DNA from 4 places in the Lysinibacillus sp. PWR01 genome. Region 2 is predicted to be linked to each of the others. Evidence: riboswitches for the same ligand, from Rfam matches in the RefSeq annotation. Region 2 holds a riboswitch; each other region holds the start of a gene.
The links. Region 2 has a riboswitch for cobalamin ahead of ACEVFT_RS06305 (energy-coupling factor ABC transporter permease). Riboswitches for the same ligand answer to the same signal wherever they lie in the genome.
Positions count from the first base shown of each region.

Region 1: another riboswitch for cobalamin. It lies ahead of cobT (nicotinate-nucleotide--dimethylbenzimidazole phosphoribosyltransferase); the one in region 2 lies ahead of ACEVFT_RS06305 (energy-coupling factor ABC transporter permease).
Region 3: another riboswitch for cobalamin. It lies ahead of ACEVFT_RS18570 (ABC transporter substrate-binding protein); the one in region 2 lies ahead of ACEVFT_RS06305 (energy-coupling factor ABC transporter permease).
Region 4: another riboswitch for cobalamin. It lies ahead of ACEVFT_RS22245 (hypothetical protein); the one in region 2 lies ahead of ACEVFT_RS06305 (energy-coupling factor ABC transporter permease).

Region 1 is NZ_JBHERJ010000047.1:288,261-292,025, forward strand. Features, by position in the region: gene ACEVFT_RS08790 (DMT family transporter) at 202-1,056, shown strand; cobalamin riboswitch at 1,140-1,315, shown strand; gene cobT (nicotinate-nucleotide--dimethylbenzimidazole phosphoribosyltransferase) at 1,405-2,460, shown strand; gene ACEVFT_RS08800 (trimeric intracellular cation channel family protein) at 2,512-3,117, opposite strand; gene ACEVFT_RS08805 (methionine gamma-lyase family protein) at 3,461-3,765, shown strand, end outside.
Region 2 is NZ_JBHERJ010000041.1:14,112-17,876, reverse strand. Features, by position in the region: gene cobJ (precorrin-3B C(17)-methyltransferase) at 1-274, opposite strand, end outside; gene ACEVFT_RS06310 ((2Fe-2S) ferredoxin domain-containing protein) at 279-650, opposite strand; cobalamin riboswitch at 796-977, opposite strand; cobalamin riboswitch at 1,230-1,414, shown strand; gene ACEVFT_RS06305 (energy-coupling factor ABC transporter permease) at 1,563-2,309, shown strand; gene ACEVFT_RS06300 (energy-coupling factor ABC transporter substrate-binding protein) at 2,313-2,585, shown strand; gene cbiQ (cobalt ECF transporter T component CbiQ) at 2,591-3,364, shown strand; gene ACEVFT_RS06290 (energy-coupling factor ABC transporter ATP-binding protein) at 3,361-3,765, shown strand, end outside.
Region 3 is NZ_JBHERJ010000083.1:16,204-19,968, forward strand. Features, by position in the region: gene ACEVFT_RS18560 (adenosylcobinamide amidohydrolase) at 1-393, opposite strand, end outside; gene ACEVFT_RS18565 (FecCD family ABC transporter permease) at 390-1,391, opposite strand; gene ACEVFT_RS18570 (ABC transporter substrate-binding protein) at 1,388-2,347, opposite strand; cobalamin riboswitch at 2,484-2,667, opposite strand; gene ACEVFT_RS18575 (acyl-CoA dehydrogenase family protein) at 2,725-3,765, opposite strand, start outside.
Region 4 is NZ_JBHERJ010000096.1:32,349-36,113, forward strand. Features, by position in the region: gene ACEVFT_RS22240 (GTP-binding protein) at 1-949, shown strand, start outside; gene ACEVFT_RS22245 (hypothetical protein) at 1,315-2,070, opposite strand; cobalamin riboswitch at 2,298-2,481, opposite strand; gene ACEVFT_RS22250 (SMC family protein) at 2,605-3,765, opposite strand, start outside.

The DNA.
Region 1 (3,765 bases), on a different contig from region 2:
AATATTTTAAATCCCGAATTTTCAGAAATATGTTATGATTATAGTGAATGAAGGAGGGATTTTGTATGTTTCGATCCATAGCACCCCCAACAATGTCTTTGCAGTAGAATCTACTGTTTAGGCATTCGATAATAGCTTGCTCATTTCGATAGATTCTACTGTATAGGCTAAAACGATATACGTAGAAAGTAGGAATTTGTAATGAGCGGAAAATTAGCATTTGTATTGTCCATGATTATTTTTGGCGCTGTCGGTGTTTTTGCGAAGTTTATTCCTTTATCCTCAAGTGAAATTGCCTTTTGGATGAGTATCATTGGCTCTTGTTTTTTGTTGGCCATATTTGTTTATAAAAAGGAAAGCTTTTCGAGGATCACGATTGTCCAAAATAAATGGCCGTTAATGTTTTCAAGTTTAGCATTATGCGGTAATTGGATATTTTTATTTCAGGCTTATAAGGAAACGACCATTGCTAATGCAGCACTAAGTTATTATTTTGCGCCAGTACTAGTCATCTGTTTATCTCCTATTATTTTAAAAGAGAAGTTAGTAGGGAGAAAAATAGTGTATGTTGGTGTAGCATTAATAGGTCTATTTTTGATTGTCCAAAGTCAAAGCATAGACAACAGTGGTCACTTTATTGGTATTGTCTATGGTTTGATCGCAGCATGCTTTTACACGGTACTAACCTTTACAAATAAACGTATTCGTGGTTTAAAAGAGCCCGAAAATACAATTATCCAACTCTCTTTAGCTGCATTTTTCCTCTGTCTCTATATTGTAGGGACTACGGGTTTCCAAGTGATGCAAATTAGTTTTGGGTTCGTTCTAGTATTAATTGTACTTGGTATTGTGCATGCAGGTGTGGGGTTCTTTTTGTTCTTTTTAGGTATGTCTCAGCTAAAAGGTCAAAGTATAGCCATTCTTAGCTATATTGATCCACTGACATCATTAGTAATCTCAACAATGATTATTGGTGAACAAATGACAGTCCTACAAATAATAGGGGCTGTTCTTCTATTAGGCTCAACATTACTAAGTGAATTGGAAAAGACATAAGCCACTTTATAGTTTATTGTTTAGTTTTACAAGTTTACTTTTCACATATTGACAGGAAAAGTGAGCTGTCGTAGATTTAAAGTAGTTAAATAAAAGCAATAGGTGCCCAATAGGGAGAATAGGGAATAAAGTGAAAAGCTTTAGCGGACCCGCCACTGTATAAGGGAGTTTCATAGTGAATGCCACTAGCAAATTGCTGGGAAGGTGCTATGAGATGTTGAACTTGAGCCAGGAGACCTGCCTACATGCTTTAGAAGATATAGATGATGGAAAAGTCTGTAGTTTATTTGTCATGACAATAAACTACAGACTTTTTCTTTTTGTCTTAAAAAGAGAGGAGCAATTATCATGCAATTACTACAAGACACGATACAAAACATCCAAGGTGCTGACCTGAAGGTGATGGAGCAAGCTAGACAGCGTATAGATGCCCTATGTAAGCCCCCTGGCAGTTTAGGAAAACTAGAGTCCATTGCCGTGCAGCTTTCTGGCATAACTGGACAATTATTTCCGGTGATTGATAAAAAAGTCATCATTGTTTGTGCAGCAGACCACGGTGTTTGTGAGGAGGGTGTAACCACGAATCCACAAGATGTGACGGTCTTTCAAACATTAAATTTTCCTAAGGGAGGTACAGGTGTTTGTGCGATTGCGGGCATTACCAATGCAAAGGTAGTAACAGTAGATGTTGGGGTAAAAGAAGATATTCCACTTGATGCAGGTGTCCTCATTCATAAAATTAAATATGGTACAGATAACATGGCACAAGGTCCAGCTATGTCTAGAGAAGAGGCTATTCAATCCATTGAAGTAGGAATTCGTGTGGCAACAGAGGAAATCAGAAAAGGTGCCAATGTACTTGGAACTGGGGAAATGGGCATCGGCAATACAACACCGAGTGCTGCGATATTAGCTGTTCTAACTGACTGTGACCCAATTGAAGTAACAGGATTTGGAGCAGGAGTTGGTCAAGGTGGAATTGCCCATAAAGCGGCGATTATTGAAAAAGCAATTAGCTTAAATACGCCTAATCCTAAAGATGTCATCGATGTTCTAGCTAAGGTTGGCGGGTTAGAGATAGGGGCGATGATAGGCATTATACTTGGCGCTGCAGTCCATCGTAAACCTGTTGTCATTGATGGATTTATTTCAACTATTGCCGCGCTCATTGCTTATAAGCTCGAACCAAAAGTAAAAGATTATATTATTCCTTCCCATGTCTCAGAGGAACCAGGGGCTAAAATTGCCGCTGCATTATTTGGCATTGAACCAATGTTGTACATGAATATGCGTTTAGGTGAAGGCTCTGGTGCAGCCCTAGCCTTTCCCATTTTAGATGCAGCCTGCTCGATGATGAAAAATATGGTGACTTTAGAAGAATCAATGCAGTTGTTAAAAAGATAAAAACAATAAAACAGCCAATGACTTAATTTTTGGTCATTGGCTGAATGGTATTTATGCACGATTTAATTTTCGTAATGGCAAGCGCCACTTCATCATATAGGAAAGAATACGTAACGCTGTAATTACTGCGAATAAAATATAAAGGAAAATGTCCCCTGTAAAAACCTCAAATCCGATTATCAGCCCTGCGAGAGCTGCCCAAACACCATAGACTTCATCACGGAGAACTAGTGGTTTTCGTCTAGCTAATAAATCTCGTACAATACCACCACCTGAACCTGTCAAAACTGCAGCTACAATGACCGCGCTAATTGGCATATCAAGCTTCACAGCATAGAGTGCCCCTTGAATAGCGAATGCTGATAAGCCAATAGCATCTGTGAAGTTACCCCAACGATGCCAATGCTGAATCAGATGATGTGGAAAAATAAAGAATATCGTAATTGCAGCCAGTGCAATTTGAAACATCATATCCTGCCCCCATAGTGTTGTGACAGGTAGTCCGATGAGTAAATTTCGAATTGCTCCACCACCAAAGGCCGTAACAATACCAAGTATATATACACCGAATAAATCGTATTCTTCTTCCATGGCAATGATTGCCCCAGAAATAGCAAAGGCAATTGTTCCTATAATACTAAAAACCTCCCAAGCCATCCCTTTCACCCCTTCTATCAATAAATAAACTTTTTTATAAGTTAAAAGACTTTTTTACGTAACAGAATCTATGAATTTAATAGCCAAAATCAGTCATTAAATACGCTTCTTGAAATAAGTCCGCACATTAGCTTAGCGTAAAATTCCTTTAGAAACAATAGGCAAGTTTTACAGGTGCACATACAAATTGATAAAATGTGATTAAAATAAAGAAAAACATTCGTCAAAAGCATTTATATACCAGTGTTTGGTTAGGGAATTCTAGAGTGATTGATGTCAATTTAGATAGTCAATAAATCTTACTGAATGAAATGCGGGACAATTGTGAAATGGAGAAGAAAGAATGACGTTTACATCAAATTTATCTACACAAACGATATCCTTAGCGACAAAAATAGAGGAGCAAGTGCGGCCTTATCATGCCAAGGTAGAAGAAATGGCATTTTATAACCAGCAGAAGGTGCTAGCAGCATTTCGCAAGCATCAAGTGAGTGACTACCACTTACATCCATCTAACGGCTATGGCTATGATGATGAGGGAAGGGATAACCTAGAACGTGTTTATGCGGAAGTATTTGGAGCAGAGGCTGCCATTGTTCGCCCCCAAATTATTTCAGGGACACATGCAATCACGCTTAGTCTATTCGG
Region 2 (3,765 bases):
CCATGCCATAAACGCCTGCATCACCACTCGAAATCACCGAGACAATGCTCCCTGCCTCTGCTTGACGAACGGCTTCCTGCGCACGGGACACCTCTTCTGTCATGCCTGTGCTAACAATCGATTTCGCACTAACTAAATCTTGAATCAGCTCTACATAGGTTTTGTAGCCTATAATCATATCACTTTGTTGTAAAGCTTCTACTGCACGTGTCGTAATATGCTTAAAATCTCCAGGTCCAAAGCCTACTACGAAAATTTTTCCTTTTTGCGCCATGTTGTTACCCCTCTTTCACCTTTTCAATCCCTTTAATGGCTGTTGTTTGAGCAGTACGCTGTAATGTACCTTCACGAAGTGTAAAGACATGTTCGTTGTATAAGGATTCATGATGTAAATCTTGTACTAGTGTCCTAGCATGCTCTGTTGATGGCACACGATACCAATTCCCTTGAGGGTAGGCGATTACCACACAGGCATCCTTGCATCGTCCATTACAGCGCGTTCTTGTCGTATGTATTTCTTGATCGAGTGCTTGTCGCTGTATTTCATCTCGAATGGCTAAAGTAATTTCCTCACCATCCTTATTCATGCAACTACTGCCATTGCAAATAAAGAGATGTGTTTTCATCCCCTCTAAATTCCATGTTGTCATCTTCTGTCTCCCCTCATTTGCTTTCTGGAAAAAGAAAAACCTTTACTCTAAACGAAGAGTAAAGGTTTTGTAGAAGCCAAATAAAAACGAATAGCATGAAATAAAGGTACTCGCTTCCGCTTCAACTTCTCCCTCCGAAAAGTTTGCATGCACAATCAAATAAGCAGGTTTCCTGACTTAAGCTTCATTTTACAGTCGCACCTTCCCAAGCTTGCACCAGTGGCTTTGCGATTTCATCAGCTATTACAGTAGCGGGGGCTGTATTGGATTTTCACCAATTTCCCTATTATCTCGAGCTATTCGAGCACTTATTGACGTTTTATATGAAATTTTTATTAGTATTTTAAATAGAAAACTGTCTTAATCATATCTTATTATTTTAAAATTTCAATATTTCTTTAAAAATTTATGACAAATTTATCAATTTTGAAGTGAACTGGGGTATAAAATTTATACAATATCCATCATTAGCACAATGAATATTATCAGAATATTCGCTGTTGACCTTTAATTAAAAAAATTTTATAAAAAGGTATAGCATATTTATGGAAAATCATGTTACACTTTGTCGTGAAATCTCACAATTGAATGTTTTTCGGTGTAAAATGCTTGGCATTTTGCTTAAAAGGGAAGCCGGTTTGAGTCCGGCGCGGTCCCGCCACTGTAATAGGGAGCTTTATAGAATATGTCACTGTCCAACGGATGGGAAGACCTATAAAGTATTGAACTAGAGCCAGGAGACCTGCCGAAAAATAGGTGATCGTTTCAGCCTACGAGGATAGGTGTGCGGCTTAGCAGATGAGAATGTTATTTGCTTTTTTAGCTATGCACTTTTCCACCAACGGAGAAGTGCTTTTTTATTTACGCACGCTACATTCTAAAAATCTATTAATTAGTTAGGAGGAAAGCTTTTTGAAATTTTCATGGTGGAAACTTAGTTATTTTTTATTGGCCTTTTTAATTGTGCCAAAACGTGCCTTTGCGATGCATATCATGGAAGGTTTTTTGCCAATCGAATGGGCGATTTTTTGGTGGGTCATCTCTATTCCTTTTATAGTTCTAGGATTGCGCTCTATTCGCAAAACAATTGATGAAAATCCTGAAACAAAGATGCTTTTAGGGCTTTCAGGAGCCTTTGCTTTTGTGCTATCTGCCTTAAAAATCCCTTCTGTTACAGGTAGCTGCTCTCACCCAACTGGTGTTGGACTTGGGACAGTTCTCTTTGGCCCTCTAGCCATGAGTGTAATTGGAACAATCGTTTTATTATTCCAATCTTTATTATTAGCACATGGAGGAATCACGACTTTAGGGGCGAACGCCTTTTCGATGGCTATTGTAGGTCCTTTTATTGCTTACTTTGTCTTTAAAGGAGCACAAAAAGTAGGTTTGTCATTTTCACTAGCCGTATTTTTCGCAGCTATGCTTGGTGATTTAGGTACATATGTTGTGACTTCTGTACAACTAGCACTAGCCTTCCCTTCAGAAGTTGGAGGCTTTATGGCATCCTTTACAAAGTTTGCAGGTATTTTTGCCTTAACTCAAATTCCTTTAGCGGTGAGTGAAGGGATTTTAACGGTCATTGTGATGAATTTCTTGAAAAAATACAATATTAGCGAATTAAAAACTTTACGTGTTTTCTCAACAAAGGAGGCACATTAACAGATGAAAAAAATTTTATTGCTATTAGCAATTGTTGTGTTGTTAGCCATCATTCCATTGTTCATACAAAAAGGTGCTGAATTTGGTGGTGCTGATGGAGAGGCAGAAGCAGCCATTGGTGAAATCAATGCGGAATATGAACCATGGTTCGAAAGCCTATGGGAGCCACCAAGCGGTGAAATCGAAAGCTTATTATTCGTGCTACAGGCAGCTATTGGAGCTGGCTTTATTGGCTACTTCATCGGCTATATGCGTGGCAAACATAAAGAAGGTTAACCATTATGTTACTCATTGATAAGTATGCCTATCTTAATAAGCTAGCGTCTGTTCATCCGCTAGAAAAAATGATATTTTCACTTGGAATACTTCTCATAACGCTCATCATGAGAGATGAACGACTTTCACTCATTACATTTTTTGTAATGAGTGCTTTTATCATTTTAGGTGCAAAAATTCCGCTTACATACTATGCCAAGTTATTATTGCTACCTGGATTTTTCTTATTCACAAGTCTCGTATCTATTTTACTTTCCATTACACCGTCAACCAATGCACTACCTGCCCATATTTGGTCTTATACATGGACGAATTGGACTGTTTTCATTGGGAACGCAAGTGTGCTATTAGCGCAGCAGCTGTTCTTTGTCGTTCTGGGCAGTATTAGTTGTTTATACTTTTTAATTCTAACCACTTCTGTACAAGGAATATGTTATGTGCTACGACAATGGCGACTCCCCTCTTTATTGGTTGAACTCGTTGAACTAACCTATCGTTTTATTTTTATGTTTTTAGAAAGTATGCAAAATATCCATCTAGCCCAGCAAGCGCGTCTCGGCTACCATTCACCGTTGCAATGGCTACGCTCTGTCTCCATGCTCATTGTGGCATTATTTGTGGAAATGTTTCAACGTAGTCGGGAGCTCAACAATGCCATGCAATCACGTGGTGGCGAGGCCGTCTACTGGCAAGAGGTGGGCTCCTATAGCAAGAAAAATTGGCTAGGTATGGCAGCAATATTACTAGTCCTCATCGTATATGGAGGGTATTTCACATGACAGCATTTTATTTTGAACTCAACCAATTATCATATGCCTATGCAGATGGTACGAAAGCGTTGTCAGATATTACATTAGACATTCCAAAAGGGAAAAAAATCGCCATACTCGGGCATAATGGCGCAGGAAAATCGACTTTGTTTCAGCATCTTAATGGTATTTTGAAACCTACAGCTGGGACGATTTTATTCGAAGGCAACGGACTAGAATATAGTCGAAAAGCTTTAAAAGTTCTACGTCAGCAGGTAGGCATTGTCTTTCAGAATGCAGATCATCAGCTTTTTTCAGGGACCGTCAAGCAAGATATAGCATTTGGACCATTGAACCTCGGCTGGTCTACTGAAAAAATGGAAGAAAAAATAGCATGGGCCGTTGCGCAAACCGAAGTGGAAGATTTGCTC
Region 3 (3,765 bases), on a different contig from region 2:
ATATCGCTTTACACCTGTTTGAAGCATGGCATGTTGAACAGCCTGCTCATCTTGTGCAGACCAACTTGAGAAAAAGCCTGTTTGATGCGGGTAGCGCCCTAGTGAAACTGCCTCTCTCACACTATTCGAGAAAGCATTTGCATGAAGCTGTGGTAATACAGCCATCTTTTTCGCCAAAGCACGAGCATTATAAGAAAGAATATTTTGTCCATCAATCGAAATAGTTCCAGCAGTAGCTGGTAAAATACCACTCATTACTTTTAATAATGTGGATTTCCCGCTACCATTCGGCCCTAGAATACCAAGAATTTTCCCTTTTTCAACAGTAAAACTAATGTCCTTGACGATTGGTACATCTTCATAGCCACCTGATAGATATTCAACAACAATCATGCCCGTACCCCCTTGCTTCTTCGCTGCTTATAAAAAATAAAGGAGAAAACTGGTGCTCCAATAAAAGCCGTAATAACACCAATTGGTAGCTCTCTTGGCACAATGATTGTCCGTGCTACTAAGTCGCAAATAATGAGTAATGTTGCACCATTGAAAAAAGATAATGGTAATAAGTGGCGATGATCAGAACCCCAAATCATCCTTGTCATATGCGGCACCACTAATCCTACAAAGCCAATTGTGCCAGAAACCGCTACAGCTGCTCCGGTTAGCATGGAGCCACCTGCTAATATCAAATATTTACTACGCTTCACATTAACACCTAAATGTTTTGCTCGCTCTTCACCATACAACAAAACATTTAGCTCTCGTCTTTGCGTCCATAGCATAATTGAACCTACAATAACAAATGGAATGATCATTTGGACATATGGCCAACCACGCATCGATACAGAACCAAGTAACCACCCTATTACCTGACGTAATTCTTCACCAGATAAAGCAATCATTAATGAAATAAGGGAACCTAAAAATGAACTAAAAATAACACCTGTTAATATCAATGTTTCCATTTTCAATGAACGGTCTACGAGTCTAGCAAAGCTCATGACAACTACCATCGTGATGATAGCACCGATCATACTGAAGGTTGGTAGAGCATACAAACCGACGACAGGGATAGAAATACTGAAAAAGATTGTTATAACAGCACCAACAGAAGCCCCTGATGAAACCCCTAGTGTGTATGGATCTGCTAATGGGTTTTTTAATAAACCTTGGAATGCGGCTCCAGCAATAGCTAGAGATGCCCCCACTAGTCCTGCTAACAACACGCGAGGCAAGCGAATTTTCCAAAGGATATTGGCGGCTGTTTCATCAGCCGCCTTATTCCACAATACTTCTAATGGAATATGAACTGAGCCTATCGCTACGCCACACCAGATGCTAATAAGAAGAAGCGTACATGTTAGTGCATAGGCTAGTGCTATTTTTTTCACTTAAATACCTCAGGATAGATCGCTTTTGCTAATTCTTCTAGACCTTCTGCTAAACGTGGTCCTTGACGACTCGTTGTACTTTCATCTACCTGTACAATCGCATTATTTTTTACGGCATTAATAGTATCAAAGCCCGCACGTTTTGGTATTTTCGTTAAAATATCTGGTACATAATGATATGTCACCACAATGACATCTGGATTTTTTGCGATAATTTGTTCTGCATCAATTTTATACCAATTATCACCATCTACAGCTACATTCTCTGCATTGATCATTTCAAGCATTGCGTTCATAAATGTGCCATTGCCAGCTGTATAAATATCTGGCTCATCCGATGCTTCGACTAACACTTTTTTTGGTTCAACATCCTTGACTTTAGTCAAAACTTCTTCTACTTTGGCCTTCATATTAGCAACAATTTTTTCAGCCTCTGGTAATTTCCCTGTAGCACGACCAAGTTGCTCAATTGTCGTATATGTTTCATTAAAGTCTTGTGCATTTCTTACTACAAACACTTTCAAACCTGCTGATTCAAGCTGTGCAATAGCCTCTTCTGATAGAGACATGCTAGATTCGTGTGAAAAAACGATATCTGGTTTTAAGGCAATAATTTTTTCAATATCGTATTCCATTCCGCCAACCTTATCTTTCTCAGTTGCCTCTGGTGGATAATCGTCGTTGTCAGTAACACCAACTATTTCATCATTTAAACCAAGTCCAAAAAGGATTTCAGTGTTACTTGGAATAAGTGAAACAATTTTCTCAGGAGGTGCTTCAAGAGTAATGTCCTTGCCAAGGGCATCTGTTATAGTCATTGGGAATGTTGCTTCATCCTGTGCTGTTTCTTGCTGTGTTTGCTGCTCAGTAGCTGGCTTGCTAGCTTCTTGTCCACAAGCAGCTAGCAAGCCTACTGCTAAAAATGCTGATAATCCTATTTTCCAAAATTTCTTCATGTGAATCCTCCTTCGTTGATCCGTGCGACATTTCACTTTATTCTGCATCAAAATAAAACCCCTCATCTGAATGATGAGGGGGCAAAATCGCACCAAAAAAACTGATACAAAATCCACCACCCTATCCTCGTAGGTTGTCATGTCTGTTATAAAGGCAGGTCTCCTGGCTTGTGCTCCTTGCGATTTTTCAAGCCTTCCCGAAATCTTCAGTGGCATCATTTGAAAAAAACTCACACTTACAGTGGCGGGACCGCATCGGAATTACACCGATTTCCCTTTTCACTTTACTTAAGTAAAGAACCTTTACAATATTCAGTTGATTTCATTATACATGAAAATGAAAGAAGTCGCCTCCATTCAAGACGACTCCCAAGCTATTATACAATTTCAGAAAAATATTGAACTGTCTTCATTCGAGCACCCATTTCTCTTAATGACCACGTCTGCTCTAAATAAACGTCCGCTAGTTTTTCATATTTCCCACCAAATTTATGTGCCCATTCAACTGCTACGACACTTTCATAAAGATGAGCCATTTTTTTCGCCATATCTTTTGCTTCAAATGTTTTCGTTGCCGCGTCTAAAGCGCTAAAAATTTGTAGTTTCACAGCCATATTCGCCAATTGTTCTTTAACGATTTGTACTAACGAGCTGTTAGCTAATTTTTCTAAGCGTTCCTCCATCTCCTGTACAAACAGTTCATGTGCATGAAACTTATCTACTAACCGAATGAGTTCTAAGGCCAAAATATTAGCCGTCCCCTCCCACACCGTCAACACTTGTGCGTCTCTTAATAAGCGGGGCGTTACAAAGTCTTCGATATAGCCATTACCTCCGTGTAATTCAATTGCCTCACTAGCATAATGAACGGCTTGCTCTGCTGTTTCCTTTTTCATAATGGCAATATATAAACGATTCATAATAAGGTCTTGCTGTGTTCCCTGTCCACTCGTCACTTTATCGTATAATTGAATAAGATCAAAAACTGTCGCTACTTCCACATGCAACTTAGCCGCAAATTTACCTAAAGTATCCTGAACCATAGGGTATTGTGTTAAAGGCTTGCCAAATGCATAACGATTGGTTACGTAATGTTTTGCCTCTAAAAAGCCACGACGCATAATGCCAATTGAAGCTACTGCATTACAAATTCTTGAGAGATTTAGTGCTTCTAGCATGTAATAAATCCCTTTATTTTGCTCCCCTACAACATAGGCAAGTGCACCATCAAATTCTACCTCACCTGAAGGAACTGCTCGAACGCCTAACTTATCTTTCAGTCGGCGAATACGAAGATGATTGGCTGTTCCATCTTCTTTGTGCCAAGGAACTGCAAACAACGTTAAGCCTTTGGAACCTGCTGGCGCATCTTCTAGTCGTGCCAACACCATCGCTACTCCACACATGCCCGCATTAGA
Region 4 (3,765 bases), on a different contig from region 2:
AACGCTACAGGCAAAGGTTCAATATGCGGGCGATCAGCATATCAAGGAAGTGCTACAGATTTTCCGTTTACTTGAAGCAGAAGAGCCTTCTTTACGTGTCGTTTGGCAGGAAAAGTTTCAGGAAATCCATGTCCATATTATGGGCGTCATTCAATTGGAGGTCCTGACAGAGGTATTAATGAAACGTTTTTCATTAGCCGTCTCCTTTGGCGAGCCGCAAATTTTATATATGGAGACCATTGCGACGACGGTGACAGGCTATGGCCATTTCGAGCCACTCAAGCATTATGCGGAAGTTCATTTATTAATGGAGCCAAATCCACGTGGAACCGGCAATACCTTCAGCAATGCCTGTCATGCAGATCATTTATCCGTAGGCAATCAGCGCCTTGTTGAAAAACACCTGTTTGAGCGTGATCATCATGGCTTACTTACAGGCTTCCCTGTAACAAATGTTCATTTTACACTGCTAACAGGTCGCGGGCATAATGAACATACATCGGGCGGCGATTTCCGAGAAGCTAGTTTCCGTGCGCTGCGCCAGGGACTAGAGCAAGCCCAAAATGTTCTACTTGAACCCTATTATCGTTTTAAAATGAAGGCTTCAAACGACTTTATCGGCCGCATGATGACTGACATTCAGCAAGCAGCAGGCACATTCGATGACCCGATATTATCCGAAACAGATGTGGTGCTAACAGGTCGCGCGCCCGTTGCCACTTTAATGAGCTACAGCACAACCTTTGCTGCCTATACAAATGGGAAAGGTGCACTCACACTCCAATTCGATGGCTATGATATGTGTCATAATACAGAGGAAGTAATTGCACAGATTGGCTACGATAAAAATGCCGACCCTGAATATAGTTCCTCCAGTATTTTTTGTGCAAAAGGCAAAGGATATACGGTTCCGTGGCATGAAGCACAGGCAGCCATGCATTGTTTGTAGGGCTGCTCGCTCGGAGGCGTTTTGCCTGCTTTCGCGGGTATTCGTCGCTCAAGCGCGAGTATTTCACTTGCTTCCGCGGGTATTCGTCGCTCAAGCGCGGGTATTTCACTTGCTTCCGCGGGTATTCATTGCTCAAGCGCGAGTATTTCACTTGCTTCCGCGGGTATTTCTTGCTTGAACGTGAATATATTTCGATCCTGCATTTAAATGAAAGAGGCTGGGACAGAACTCGATTATTTTGAAAAATAACGAAAACAGATAATAACTTTTTCGCTTCAATGAGTAGAGTGTTCCTTCCTAAATCAAAAAAATGTTAGACCCAAATGCAATCGGTCTAACATTTTTTCTTTTTGTCCCAGCCTCTTTTATAGTGCACCGACGGCTTTCTTTGTTGGTTTGTCCATCAAATAAGCGGGTTCTACTATCACGTAGTCATGCTTGTTCGTAAAATCAATCAGTACCTTGCCTGGGCGACTTTTTAAAATTTGTAGATGATCAATTAAGTGCAGTAAGAGCTCGTGCCCATTGCCGCGTGGATGCCAGTTGAAGTGATAATCATTTAACGCTTGCACCGCTTCAATAAACTGGGCATATTCCTGCTGCACGAATGCGATGAGTTTGTCATGGTGAGGTGCCAAATCGTGTAAATATGTTTCATAAAAGCGCATGACAATCGAGCATAATAAGTCATTGACACGAGCGGCACTTAAAACAGGCTTTGGCTCCAATGTTAGACGATCAAGGTTAGGCTTTGCGCGTGTTGAATCAATGCGCGTAATTAAGTGATACGCTTCCCCATTGACTTCATAGACAATCGGATTGGTCGGCATATACATCATAAAATGATTGGTCTTTGTTTTCAGTTCATCTGTTAATGCTGCTTTTGCCAATAGATGACCATCCGCACCCCCATTTTGTATCCAAATAATTTCTTTATTATATAAGATTTGTTCAAAGAAGCGATCGTTGCGAATCAACTTCGTTGCTAATAATTGATCGATCAGCGATTCGACCACCATTCTTGTTTTCGCTTTCTTGGCAACTTCTGTGCGTGGTTGCTTACAAATGTTCATATCTTCATAAGGCGTTTCCAGCGTTGTCGTTACATGAATATTCGTCATACGTGCATCCCCTTTGCGTACATATTTTCAAAACAAAAAGGACTCCCTACGTTTTGAGGAAATCCTTCGCTTTATCTTCTTTCATCACACAATGCCAAACAAACCCTAAGTATGTGTGAACGAGTCCGATTGTGAACCCTTTCATTTACTATGGGCGTTTGACGTACTGTGACGAACAGAGCATTCTGTTTTGTCAACATGCCACCTCCTATTCCTCGTAGGTTACTGGTGTGTACTCGTAACAGGCAGGTCTCCTGACTCATGGTCATCGCTTCCTTTCTCCTTCCCGTCCAAAGACAGTGGTTGCTGAAAAGTCGCTCACATTTACAGTTGCGGGACAGTGTCGGATTTGCACCGACTTCCCTTTTAAGCAAATTGCACGCAATTTACACCTATTACTACACGCTATTCAGTTGGTAAGGAAACGAGAATACCTCGTTTTCCTATTAAAGTATTAAAATTAATTGTAAAGGAGTGCCATTTAGAAGTCAATTCTTGCTCGTTTAAAACACAATTTCATTCACCCAAATGGTCCTACACCTTTTGGAAACCAACAATCCTACTTTGTGGAATAGATGAATTATGTTCAATAACAAATACCTTGGAAAAATGGTCGTAATAGGTTTTATCATGAGCTTTTGGAGATAAAATAATTAACTTTCGATTTAACTCTTTTGCATATAAATGAAATACTTTGTCCTTGCGTTCATCATCTAGTGCGCTATCAAACTCATCAAGTACGATATAGCTTGGGGCAATCGAGAGGTTTTGCAATAAAGCTAAGGCAAAGAGGAGCGAGCTTAACGATTCCTCCCCTCCTGAAACACCTTTACCTACTTTGCCATTTCGTGCTTTTAAGCTAACATCCTCCATAGTACCCTGATGACCAATTTTACGAGCTTTCACATAAAGCAAGTATTTAATGTGCCCTGCCTTCTCTTCTATTCTTTCTTTTTCAATATGTCCCTCAAAATGAAAGATATCCATATACTTTTGGAACAACATATTAATCTTTGTTAAATACATATTAATGGTCGTTTCTAGTTTATCTTCTAAATCTGCTGCAAAGCCCGCATTTTGCTCAAGAAGTATTTCAGCACTTGCTAATTCTGCATTTTTACGCTCAAAATCTTCTTTCATTTTTTCAAAATTTACTTCAGCATGAATATTGACCTTTTCTAGGCGTGCCGCTTCGAAAGCAGCAGCTTTTTCTGCATTACCATGAATTAATCTTGCCTCAGACCATTTAATGGAGATGGATTCATCAACAACACATGCTTCGACAGGTAAAATATGCTCTAATTCCTGTAGTTTTATTACTAGACTTGCTTGGCTAGCCTCTAATTGTTCGATTTTTTCTTGCGCTCTCACCATACGTAGCCGACAGTTTGTTAGATTACTATTTATTAATTCAAGCTCTGATTCATGATTTTGTTTTAGTAATTTTAGTTGACGTTTATCATTGGACAGCTCCTCCAATTGCTCTGTCCATTGCTGATGTTTTCTTTTGGAATCATAAATGGTTTTGCGTAATTCTTTTAACGTTTGTTCCATTTGCTGTAACTGGATTTGTTGCTCTGCCACTGCCCCTAGCTCCTCATAAATGCGGCACTCCTTCTCTAGCAATTGCAGCTCTTGAAAATGTTCTGCCTGATGTTTTCTAGCTGTTTCCCGCTGTGTTTCCATTTCCGCTTG